Regions from separate parts of the Niastella sp. sgz303648 genome, predicted to be linked through region 3. Evidence: riboswitches for the same ligand, from Rfam matches in the RefSeq annotation. Region 3 holds a riboswitch; each other region holds the start of a gene.
What was found. A riboswitch is a leader RNA that binds a small molecule or an ion and turns the genes downstream of it on or off. The one in region 3 is predicted to bind cobalamin.
Positions count from the first base shown of each region.

Region 1: linked by a shared signal. The riboswitch ahead of AC59IL_RS26270 (TonB-dependent receptor plug domain-containing protein) and the one ahead of AC59IL_RS29480 (ABC transporter substrate-binding protein) in region 3 are both predicted to bind cobalamin.
Region 2: linked by a shared signal. The riboswitch ahead of AC59IL_RS21000 (ribonucleoside-diphosphate reductase small subunit) and the one ahead of AC59IL_RS29480 (ABC transporter substrate-binding protein) in region 3 are both predicted to bind cobalamin.
Region 4: linked by a shared signal. The riboswitch ahead of metE (5-methyltetrahydropteroyltriglutamate--homocysteine S-methyltransferase) and the one ahead of AC59IL_RS29480 (ABC transporter substrate-binding protein) in region 3 are both predicted to bind cobalamin.

Region 1 covers NZ_JCAPSW010000010.1:123,154-126,325, forward strand. Annotated here, with positions in the region: gene AC59IL_RS26265 (TonB-dependent receptor family protein) at 1-578, shown strand, start outside; cobalamin riboswitch at 724-1,017, shown strand; gene AC59IL_RS26270 (TonB-dependent receptor plug domain-containing protein) at 1,139-3,073, shown strand; gene AC59IL_RS26275 (DUF6580 family putative transport protein) at 3,170-3,172, shown strand, end outside.
Region 2 covers NZ_JCAPSW010000007.1:133,947-137,118, reverse strand. Annotated here, with positions in the region: gene AC59IL_RS21010 (carboxypeptidase M32) at 1-679, opposite strand, end outside; gene AC59IL_RS21005 (class I SAM-dependent methyltransferase) at 776-1,393, opposite strand; cobalamin riboswitch at 1,648-1,876, shown strand; gene AC59IL_RS21000 (ribonucleoside-diphosphate reductase small subunit) at 1,995-2,966, shown strand; gene AC59IL_RS20995 (ribonucleoside-diphosphate reductase subunit alpha) at 3,072-3,172, shown strand, end outside.
Region 3 covers NZ_JCAPSW010000013.1:124,355-127,526, reverse strand. Annotated here, with positions in the region: gene cbiB (adenosylcobinamide-phosphate synthase CbiB) at 1-521, shown strand, start outside; gene AC59IL_RS29485 (AAA family ATPase) at 529-1,116, shown strand; cobalamin riboswitch at 1,214-1,406, shown strand; gene AC59IL_RS29480 (ABC transporter substrate-binding protein) at 1,440-2,657, shown strand; gene AC59IL_RS29475 (iron chelate uptake ABC transporter family permease subunit) at 2,657-3,172, shown strand, end outside.
Region 4 covers NZ_JCAPSW010000007.1:129,454-132,625, reverse strand. Annotated here, with positions in the region: gene AC59IL_RS20995 (ribonucleoside-diphosphate reductase subunit alpha) at 1-951, shown strand, start outside; cobalamin riboswitch at 1,066-1,214, shown strand; gene metE (5-methyltetrahydropteroyltriglutamate--homocysteine S-methyltransferase) at 1,360-3,172, shown strand, end outside.

The DNA.
Region 1 (3,172 bases), on a different contig from region 3:
TAAATGCTTTTTATTACCAGCTTAAAAATGCCATCGCACGACGGAACGACAGCACCGGAGCAGACTATTTCATAAATGCAGGAAGCACCCGTCAGCGCGGTATTGAATCGCAGGCTTATTACCAGTTGTTACCTAAAGGCAATGGCTTTTTAACCAGCGCACGTATCTGGATCAGTCATACCTGGAACAAATTCCGTTACCAAGATTTTAAAGTGGTAAGTACCGATTTCTCAGGTAACAAGCTGCCTAGTGTTGCTGCCAATATTGTATCGGCCGGTATTGATTTCGCTACGCGGCCCGGCTGGTACACCAACATAACATGGTTTTACAGCGACCCGGTTGCATTGAATGATGCCAATACAGATGTTGCATCATCGTACAACCTCGTGGGCGCCCGTACCGGCTGGCGCACCTCATTTGGCAAAAAAGTAATGATGGATGTGTTTGCAGGGGTAGATAATTTATTTGATGTTACCTATAGTTTGGGTAACGATATCAACGCTGCCGGAGGTCGTTACTACAATGCGGCGGCTGGTGTTAATTATTATGCAGGTGTAGCGTTTCAGTTTAAGTATTAACAGGCTTCATAACAAACAATTGATCTTTATGCATTCAAAGATCAATTGTTTGTATTATAAGGTGTTGCAATGGCTTTAGATATACCGCTCCGCTTTTCCACAGCAGCTTTAAAAAAAATATATTGGAATAAGCCCCCCACCCCCCTATTTTTGCCGCGTGATTGGTTTCTGCCGGCGTAATGTGTCGGGAGAATGAAAAGGGAAACCGGTGTAAGTCCGGTGCTATCCCCGTAGCTGTAAGTTCCTTAACAGTTCTAAGTTTTAAGTTTTAGGTTCTAAGTTAGTTCCTGAGTTTCAAAGTCAGCGAACATAGAACTGAGAACACAGAAATAAGAACTGTTCAGTTCAATCTTTATACCACTGTCGAATAAATTAGCAAAGATGGGAAGGTATTGAACTGCGAACAAGCCAGAAGACCTGCCAGTTGCAATTATTACATCAACGAGCTTTCGGGTGAAAAGCCGGGATGAAATTCGTCTTAACCGCGGAAGACCATTTCATTTCTGTTCGTATTTCATTTTTCCGAAGGTTCATAGTTACATCAAAACTAAACTATGACCATGTTTAAAAAGTTACTCGCAGTATCTTCTCTGGCGCTGAGCCTTGATTCATTTGCACAGGACTCTACATCTTCTTCTTCAAAACAATTAGATGAAGTAATTGTAACAGCCAATAAGCTGGCCCAAAAACAATCTACTACCGGTAAAGTCATTACGGTTATTTCGAAAGAACAAATCGAAAAAAGCAGCGGTCGCACCGTTGGGCAATTATTAAACGAGCAGGCTGGCATTACCATTAATGGCGCCTTAAACAATATTGGAACCAATCAGTCGGTTTACATGCGGGGCGCTGCATCGGGCCGCACATTGATCTTACTGGATGGTATTCCGGTTTATGACCCGTCTCTTTCAGGCAATGAATTTGATCTGAACCTTCTTTCGCTGAATGATATAGAACGGATAGAAGTTTGCCGGGGCGCACAATCTACATTATACGGCAGCGATGCAGTAGCAGGCGTAATCAATATTATAACTGTTAAGCAAAACATTGCCAAACCTGTAAATGCCAAAGCAAGTATCGGCGCCGGTAGTTTTGGCACTTTCAGGGGTAATGTTCAGTTTTTTGGCAAAGCCGATAAGCTAACCTATAGCGCCCGTTATTCAAAAGTGAAATCAAATGGATTTTCAACAGCATACGATAGCACGCATAATCAAAACTTCGATAAAGACGGTTTTAACAGCGATGTAGCCGCTGCCTCTTTGCAATACCAGGCTACACCTGAACTTTCGATAAGAAGCTTTATTCAATATAGCCATAACAAAACAGATCTCGATTACGGAGGTTATAAAGATGACAGGGATTATGTATTGAAAAATAAAAGTCTGATGACCGGCGCCGGCTTCACTTATCGCAGGAACGGGGTAAGTATAACAGGTAATTATCAATACTCAGATGTTACCCGGAATTTTGTAAATGATAGTACTGATGCCGTTTATACAAAATACTTTTCGAACGACAACTATGGCAAGGCTCAATATGTTGAAGCATATGCCAATATTAATTTAGGTAAAGGTTTCAGCTGGCTGCAGGGAGCCGATTACCGGTTCAGCAGCATGAACAGCCAATCGCTTTCCATAAGCGTATTCGGACCATATCCTGATAAAATCAACGATACATCGCATAGCCAGGCTTCGATGTTTGCTTCGCTGTTTTATAATGCACCCAACGAAAAGCTGAATATCGAACTTGGTGGCCGTATGAACGTGCATTCACGCTACGGCAGTAACTATACCTATACTTTCAATCCTTCGTACAATTTCAGCGACCATTTCAGGGTATTCGGAAGTGTGGCTACTGCATTTAAAGCACCCTCATTATATCAACTCTTTTCAGCTTATGGCGATCCTAATCTGAAACCAGAAACTTCAACCAACTATGAACTGGGTGCACAGGCAAAGAATGAATTGGTTTCAGGCCGCGTGGTTTATTTTCAACGCCGTATTAAAACCGGTATCGACTTCGATTACATAAACTACAAATATTTCAACGCTGCCAAACAAACGGTAAAGGGTTTTGAATTTGAAGCAACGGCAAAACCGGTGTATCACCTTACACTTACAGTAAATTACACCTACCTTGATTCAAAAGACGACATACAAAGCCGTGAAACATTTAAGGATACTACCTATCATTATTTGCTCAGAAGGCCCAAACATAACCTGAACGTTACTGCAGGTTATCAGATAAACAGTAAATTTTATGTAAGTGCTTCAGGCAAATATGTAAGCAAACGATATGATGTTGGCGGGTACATGACTAAAGATTTGGCATTGAGCGATTACTTTATAGTGAATGCTTATGCAGAATATAAATTCGTTAAATTTTTAAAAGTATTTGCAGATGCACAGAATGTTACCGACCGTAAATTTTTCGATGTAAATGGATACAATTCAATTCCATTTATGTTTAACGGAGGCATCATCTTAAACCTGTAAATTATAACAGGCAGGGAGTAGTTATTTCAACTGCCTCCTGCCTTCATTTAAACAGCGGTAAAATTCTTTAACTTAGAATAGTAAAACGTATAAACCATG
Region 2 (3,172 bases), on a different contig from region 3:
CCTGCATATCGTATCCCAGTTCTTTCACAACCTGCAAACCAAACTGCCATTGTTTATCCTTATCGAAGTGTTGGTGCAAAAAGCTGTCATCGACAGGTGGCTGCTGTTGTATTTTATCAAGAATGTCCTTTAACGGTTTTTTTATTGAATTGAACACGCCATCGAGCAATTGAACGGTAGCGCCTTTATCGTGATCGTCGAGCAAAGCATTGTACGGATGATGTTCATAACCCAGCATATCGGCTTCCTGCTTTTTCAGTTCGATCAGGCGTGCCAGGTCTTTGGCGAAAATTGAAAAATCGTTTGCTTTACGGGCTTCTATCCAGCTGTGAAAACTTTTGTTCACTGCTTCGGCCATAGTTCGAACAAAGGAAGAAGGGAACTTTTTTTGTTTCGAATAGTCTTGCCAGGTAAGCTCTACATTTCTTTTTTCTTCGGCTGTTAATTGATTCCCGCCGAGCAGTTCCTGCAACTGTGCTCCCAGCTTTTCATCGGTGAAATGGCGATGGGCTATTTCAGACAGGGTGGCAATTTGCTGACCGCGTATAGGCGCTCCCTTGGGGGGCAGATAAGTTTCCTGGTCCCATTGCAACAGGGCCGCTGCATATCGCAAATCGGCAATAGTATTCATAGCTGTTACATATTCACTATATAATGATTTTGCAGCTGTATTTGTCATGCCTGAGGGTTTTGTTGTAATAACAGGAGGCGAAATTCGGTCAAAAGAGGCAAACGGGCAAAAGTGCGATACGCCGGAGTATTATAGCTGGCCTGTTTAAACCCGCCTTAACCCGCAAAACACAAAATTCTGTATCGTATTAAACGGTGTAGTATGATCGTGATAGATGCACTTTATTTTTTCAAATGCCGGTTCGAAGCGTTTGGCAAGCGTTACATCGGAATATTGTGTAACGGGAAGACCGCTGCATTTTGTGGGGCCTTGTTCAGAAAATGTTCCTATTACCATATATCCATTGGGGCTTACCGCTGATGCAGCTACATTAATATATTGATCAATTTTTTCGGGTTCGGTTAAAAAATGAAACGCCGCTCTGTCGTACCAGAAATCGAACAATACAGGTGGTTGAAAGCTGGTAACATCGCTCACTATCCAGTTTATTGCCGAAGCTTTTTCGCCCATGCGGGTTTTTGCTTTTTCAATAGCATGTTCCGAGATGTCAAGCACCCAAATATTTTTATATCCTTTTTCGAGCAAAACTTCTGCCAGGCGGCTGTCGCCTCCGCCAATATCAATAATATGGGCGGTATGCGGCAACTGAAATAAGTTTAAAAACTGAATAGCTGTTTCAGGATATAATTGATACCAGCTTACTTCCTGCTCGTTTTTTGTTCGATACACATGTTCCCAATGCTCTTTCAATGATAGATACATAGTAATTTCTTTTCACAAAAGCAGTCATAAAGTTAAATACTACATTACCCAAAAACCGTGACCAAAATCACGCATTGGTTTTTATTATAACACCGGAAATATTATTGCATGTAACCGGTTCTTTATCTATCTTTTATGCATACCGTTAGAAGGTGGTGCAGTAATCATTGAAAGTTGTTTATAAAACTATCAACACCTTGTGAAAAACTCAATTGTTGATTATTTCACAGGCATGTTACTTTCGCTGTCGGGTCTTACAAATAATTTGTTGCGGTGCCGGCTGATGATCATACCATTTAGCAGGCTTAAAAGGGAACCGTGTGCAAATCACGGGCTGACGGGCAACTGTAAGTTGGGTGAATGGCTCCTACTACTCCCCATTCACATAGCTGATTCTTCAAAACCACTGTGGCGCCTTGGCGCCATGGGAAGGTGTTCAGCAATTCAACAAGCCAGGAGACCTGCCGTTTCAGGTATGTTTGGAACCTTCCCGATAAGGTACAGGCAATTGATTGATGCTTCAGCTTTATTTTAACGCGAGGTATTGGAGTTACTGTCTGTTGTTGTACCGCATTATTAACCTTGAAATCAGTATATTATTATGCAGTACGAAGACGAAGTGTTGCTTAGAGAAAACAAAGACCGGTTTGTTATTCTGCCTATCAAATATCCGCAAATATGGGAAACGTATAAAAAGCATGAAGCAAGCTTTTGGACTGCCGAAGAAATTGATTTAAGCGGCGACCTGAAAGACTGGGCCGGCCTTAATGATGGGGAGCGTCATTTTATATCGCACGTACTGGCATTTTTCGCAGCAAGTGATGGCATCGTAAATGAAAACCTTGCAGTGAACTTTATGAGCGAAGTGCAATTGCCCGAAGCCCGTTGCTTTTATGGTTTTCAGATCATGATGGAAAACATCCATTCCGAAACGTATGCATTGCTGATAGATACCTATATAAAAGATCCGAACGAAAAAGATCGCCTGTTTCATGCCATTGATACAGTGCCCGCTGTTAAGAAAAAAGCCGAATGGGCGCTTCGCTGGATCGAGCAGGGAAATTTTGCCGAACGCCTTGTTGCATTTGCAGCTGTGGAAGGCATCTTTTTCAGCGGCAGCTTTTGCTCAATTTTCTGGTTAAAGAAAAGAGGACTGATGCCGGGACTTACTTTCAGCAATGAACTTATTAGTCGTGATGAAGGGTTGCATTGTGAGTTCGCCTGTTTATTGTACAGCATGTTGAAAAATCAATTAACGCAGGAACAGGTGTATATGATCATTGGTGATGCCGTGCGCATTGAAAAGGAATTTATTACCGAAGCGCTGCCGGTTGATTTAATTGGTATGAACTCTCGGCTGATGCAACAGTACATTGAATTTGTGGCCGACAGATGGCTGAGCGAATTAGGTTATCCCAAAATGTTCAATGCAGTTAACCCATTCGATTTTATGGAAATGATTTCGCTGCAGGGAAAAACCAACTTCTTCGAAAAACGTGTGGGCGATTACCGCAAAGCCGGTGTAAATACAACCAAAGAATCGCAACAGTTTTCGCTCGATGAAGACTTTTAAAATTATTGCTGATTTTGGGATTTAGGGATTTTGTGATTTATTAGAAAGTCACAGTTAAAGAAATCCCGAGCTCTCAAAATCTATAAATCAGAAATTTTTTAGATTATGTTCGTAATTAAAAGAAATGGCAAGAAGGAAACTGTAAAGTTCGACAAAATCACGGCACGTGTTCAAAAACTATCGTATGGATTAAGTTCGCTGGTAGA
Region 3 (3,172 bases):
TACGCATAGCCGTGCTGGAAACCATGTCGGAAAATTTAAGCGACGGCATCATTGCTCCCTTGTTTTATTATGCTATAGCCGGAGTGCCCGGTATGATGACCTATAAAATGATCAATACGCTTGACTCGATGATCGGTTATCGCAATGAACGGTTTGAACTGTTTGGAAAATTTGCTGCACGGCTCGATGATGTAGTGAATTTTATTCCAGCCCGTATCACCGCCCTGCTGATGGTGCTGGTAAGCGGCAGCCGGCGCGGCTTTTTGTTTATTTTTCAATATGGCAACCAGCATAAAAGTCCCAATTCAGGTTATCCCGAAGCGGCGCTGGCAGGCATTATGGATACACGCTTTGGCGGACCCAACATATATCACGGCAAGCGGGTTGAAAAGCCTTATATCGGAACAAACGACAGAACGGTGATGCATCATGAAATTGCGCGGGTAAGCAGTATCAATCATAAAGTTTGTTTATTTGCCGTTCTGATCATTTCCCTGATTATTTACTTAATATATACATAAAGCGCCATTGCACATCACCGAAAAATATATCATCACAGGCGGACCCGGAGCCGGCAAAACAAGTTTGTTGCAGGCATTGAAAAGTGCAGGTTATCATTGTTCAGAAGAAGCATCACGCCGGTTAATTGCAGAAGAAGTGGCCAAAGGCTCTGATTGCCTTCCATGGATCAATCTATCAGGTTTTGCCGGAAAGGTGCTGGAACGAATGACAAATTTATATTTGCAAACGGCTCCCTGTACGGGTGCAACTTTTTTCGACCGGGGCATCCCCGATATTATTGCTTACCTGAAAGCAGCCGCACTTGCTGTTGATGATCGTTATTACTCTGCCTTACAGCAGCATCCTTACCATCAGACCGTTTTTATTTTACCACCCTGGAAGGGCATCTATGTAAATGATGCCGAGCGATGGCAAACATTTGACGAAGCTGTTCAGTTGTATACTTCTATCAGAGAAACCTATGAGGCATTAGGTTTTACGCTGATAGAGGTGCAGCCTGCAAACGTTGAAAACAGGATGAACTTTGTAGTTGAAACAATTACACAGACCTTTAGTCCCGCTTCGCGGGACACATTTTTAGCTAAGAGGTTATAAGAGTAGAAAGAGATAATTCTCTTAGCGCTGCTGCATTTAGGGCGCTGGCGCCCTCTTAAGTAGTAAAAAGAGAAAATCACATATCCCCAAAATAATTCCTACTTTCGCCGGCAAAGGTAGCCGCATTTGCTGCTTTAAAAGGGAATCCGGTGTAAGTCCGGAACAGTCTCCGCTGCTGTAACCTCTTAATAAAGAACCGGCCATTCAACTCCACTGTCCGCCAACTGACGGATGGGAAGGAAGCCAGGGTTTGAGGAAGTCAGAAGACCTGCCTTGATAATAAAATTCACTCACCGCTTTCGGAAGAAAGGCAAAGAGCAATCATGAAAAATAGCAGGCATCTTCTCAACTGCAGAAAGCAATTTTTTCTGCCCCGCATTACCGGTTTACGTTCACGTAGTATTTACCGCATTTGTATTTTGTTTTTATGGATGGCTTCCTGTAAACAGGCAACCAAACCATCGTCTCATTCAACTGCTGAAAAACCGGTGGCCGCAAAAACCAGGCTACTGTATTCCAAAGGATTTACGATAGAATATTTCGAAAACTACAAGCTGGTAAAAATTGTAAACCGTTTTTCAAATAAAACCGATACCCTGCAATATGTATTGGTACAAAGAGGAAAACCTGCTCCTGGTGGTTATCCCGGCGCACAGGTGATACAGATACCCGTACAAAAGCTGATGGTAACTTCTTCCATGCACGTAGGGCTGGCCGATTTTGCCGGGGCTGCCGATGTAATAATCGGACTTGCCGAATCAAAATATGTTACTTCGCCCATAGTGCGCAAAAATCTGGCATCAGGTAAAATAGTTGAAGTGGGCAATGGCAGCGCCATGAATAATGAGTTGATCATTTCCATGAAACCCGATCTGTTAATGACGATGGGCAGCCCCGACGCGCCATTCGCACGCTACCAGCCCCTCACCGGCGCCGGTATTCCTGTGATGATGAACGCCGAATGGCTCGAAACCGACCCGTTAGGACGGTCAGAATGGGTGAAGCTTATGGCAGCCCTGTTGAATAAAGAAGAAGTAGTGAACCCGAAATTTGGCGCCATGGAAAAGGAATACAACCGCTTAAAAGAGCTGGCTTCAAATGTAACAAACAAGCCTGAAGTAGTGGTTGGAATGCCTTTTAAAGGAACCTGGTATGTTCCTGATGGAGACAGCTATATGACACAATTTTTAAAAGATGCCGGTGCATCATATCATTGGGCGAATGTAACAGGTACCGGCAGTCTGGCGCTTAACTTTGAAGCAGTGGCCCCTATTGCACTGAAGGCCGATTTTTGGCTGAACATGAACAATGCCAAAACAAAAGAAGAAATTGCAGCCGCTGATCAACGTTATACTCAGTTCAATTCATATCGGAAAGGAACGCTGTTTAACAACAACAGGCGCATAAACGACATAGGCGCCAATGATTACTGGGAATCAGGCGCCGTTAATCCGAGCCTGATCCTCGCCGACCTGGTTAAAATTCTTCATCCTGAATTATTACCGGATCACCAACTGTTTTATTACCAACAATTACAATAATGACCGTAGCCTCCTATTCCGCTACCCGAAAATACCAATGGGCGGCTTCATTCACGAAGCTGGCTGCATTGTTTTTTCTGTTGCTGATCGTGTTTATAACAGATATAGCCTTCGGCTCGGTATCAATTCCGTTACGTGCAGTGCTGGATATTATTGTATCGGGCAAAGCCAGCAACGAAGCATGGATATATATTGTTGAGCAAATCAGAATACCCAAGGCAATTACAGCCGTTATCGTAGGCTGCGGGTTACCTGTGAGTGGCTTACAGATGCAAACGCTTTTCCGCAATCCACTGGCAAGTCCTTCGATTTTGGGCGTTACGGCAGGTGCCGGTTTGGGCGTAGCGCTTGTGATGTTATCAGCAGGCAGCATTACCACTATATATGCCATTAAAGAGCTGGGCATTTCGGGAAGCTGGCTGATTCTGCTGGCGGCTTCATTAGGAGCAGCTTTTATCATGTTTATCATCATAGCCATTTCGGCCCGCATAAGAGATAATGTTATTATGCTGGTG
Region 4 (3,172 bases), on a different contig from region 3:
CTGAACCGTATTATCGATAACAATTATTATCCGATAGAAGAAGCAAAGCGCTCGAATTTACGTCACCGCCCTATTGGATTAGGTGTTCAGGGACTGGCCGATGTATTTATCTTATTGCGTTTGCCTTTTGAAAGCGACCTGGCGAAGATGTTGAATCAAAACATTTTCGAAACCATTTACTTTGCCGGCATGACGGCCAGTAAAGACATGGCTAAAGAACAGGGCGCTTATGAAACCTTTGCCGGTTCACCATTGTCGAAAGGGCAGTTCCAGTTCGATTTGTGGAATGTGCAGCCTTCGAACCGCCACGACTGGGATACACTAAGAGCTGAAGTTATGCAGCATGGCGTTCGTAATTCGCTGCTGGTAGCGCCTATGCCTACCGCTTCTACTTCACAGATATTGGGCAACAATGAATGTTTTGAACCTTACACTTCAAACATTTATGTGCGCAGGGTATTAAGCGGCGAGTTCATTATCGTAAACAAACACCTGCTGAAAGATCTGGTGCAACTGAATTTGTGGAACGATACCATGAAGAACAAGATCATTGCAGCGAACGGGTCGATTCAACATATAGAAGAAATTCCGGCCGATATCAAAGCGTTGTACAAAACCGTTTGGGAAATAAAACAACGTACATTAATTGATATGGCTGCCGATCGCGGCGCCTATATTTGTCAGTCGCAATCATTGAACTTATTTGTTGATAGTCCTACCGTAGCCAAATTAACTTCCATGCACTTCTATTCCTGGAAGAAAGGATTAAAAACCGGTATGTATTATTTACGTACACAGGCTGCTTCGCAGGCGGTTCAGTTTACAGTTGAAAAGCAGGGCAGTCGCCAGATGGAACCTGTGGTTCCCAAATCGGCCGAAGCAGTTGAGAGCGAATTGCTCAACGGCGGAACCTGTAGCATGGAAGATGGTTGTGTTACCTGCTCAGCGTAAGCAATATCGAATATCAAATAATAAATGTCGAATGTTGAAGTGTAAAAGACTTCGATATTCGACATTTTACATTCTATATTCATTATTTCCTATCTTCGCCTTTCAGTTCTTTACTTTAACACTTTGTTTTCAGGTTAATCCCGTTGTACCAACGTGGATTATTAAAAAGGAACCGTGTGCAATTCACGGGCTGTCGCGCAACTGTAATTCCCGACTCACAGAGTGGGGAGAAGCCAGATACTTGCCTGCAAATTAAGACGAATGCTTTCGCGGTTTGAAGCAGCAGTCAGGAACAGTATATCACCCCATTCATCACTGTTTCTCTCTAACACTTTATCACGAAAGCATACTCATTAAACGTAAAGACATTAATACTATTCATTAATGTTTAATTAAATGTTTATGCGTATGCTAACACACACTCCTGGGTTCCCCCGTATTGGGGCGCAACGCCAGTTAAAGAAAGCCTGTGAGCAATATTGGGCAGGCAACACAACCAGAAGCGAATTATTTCTTGCCGCAAAAAAGATCAGGGAAGAAAACTGGTTATTACAAAAGCAATCGGGTATTGATTTAATACCCTGTAACGACTTCAGCTTTTACGATCAGGTGCTCGATATGTCGTTATTGCTGGGCGCTGTGCCTGCAAGGTACACACCGGTGGTAACTGATGTTAAAGACAATGCTGAAATCGACCTGTGTTTTGCCATGGCAAGGGGTTATCAGCAACATGGGCTCGATATAACGGCCATGGAGATGACAAAATGGTTCGATACCAATTATCATTACATCGTTCCTGAGTTCACGGCCGGTCAGCAATTCAGGATATTATCCGATAAACTGTTTCATGAATTCAATGAATGCCGGCGTGTAACAGGCATTTTACCCAAACCGGTATTGATAGGGCCTGTATCTTATTTATTATTGGGTAAAGAAAAACAAACCGGAGAATCTTCTGATAAGCCATTCGATAGAATTGATCTCATAAAACAACTGTTGCCCGTTTATATAAAGGTTTTAAAGCGGCTCGAAGAAGCAGGCGCCATTTGGGTACAGCTCGATGAGCCGTTTCTGGTAACCGACCTTACACCCAAACAGCAACAGGCTTTTCAATATGCCTATCAGGAAATCAGAAAGCAAACGAACCTCAAGATTCTGTTAGCTACTTATTTTGAAGGGCTGCAGGAGAATACCAGCGTAGCTGTTAATCTTCCCGTTTGCGCATTGCATCTTGACCTGGTGCGCGCGCCGCAGCAGCTTGATGACGTATTACAGGTTATTCCTCCTAAATTATCTTTATCGTTAGGCGTTGTGGATGGCCGTAATATCTGGAAGAACGATTACAAAAGATCAATAGCGCTGATCGAAAAAGCAGTTGCTGCTATCGGCAGGGAAAGGGTTATGCTGTCGTCGTCGTGTTCATTGCTGCATACACCTGTTGATCTCGATGGCGAAAATGTTATAGATGCCGAAATCAAAAGCTGGATGGCATTTGCCAAACAAAAGCTGATTGAAATAAACGAACTGAACCAGATCGCTGAAGGCAATGGCGAATTGCTTGCTATTAATCAACAGGTTATTGCCGGTCGCCAAAACTCAACACGCATTCATAAACAGGCCGTAAAACAACGGGTGACTGCTATTAAAGAGGCTGATGCAAAACGTACCAGCGAATTTGGCCTTCGGCAAAAAATACAACACAAACGCTTTCAGTTGCCGATGTTCCCAACAACAACCATCGGTTCATTTCCGCAAACCGATGTAATACGCCAGTTAAGAGCCAAACTGAAAAAAGGAGAGCTTACCACGCAGCAATATGAAGCGGCCATTGAAAACGCCACCATAGATGCCATTCGCATTCAGGAACAGATTGGGTTGGATGTACTGGTGCATGGTGAGTTTGAGCGCAATGATATGGTTGAATATTTTGGTGAGCAGCTCGATGGGTTTTTGTTCACCCAAAACGGATGGGTGCAAAGCTATGGCAGCCGTTGTGTAAAACCGCCCATCATAGGAGGCGATGTAAGCCGCCCGCACGATATGACGGTAAGGTGGAGCCGCTTTGCACAATCGCAAACCAGCCGCTTAATGAAGGGTATGCTTACGGGTCCGGTAACTATTTTGCAATGGTCGTTTGTGCGCGACGATCAGCCGAGGTGGCAAACCGCTTTTCAGATTGCGCTGGCTATTCGCGATGAAGTGGTGTCGTTGGAACAGGCAG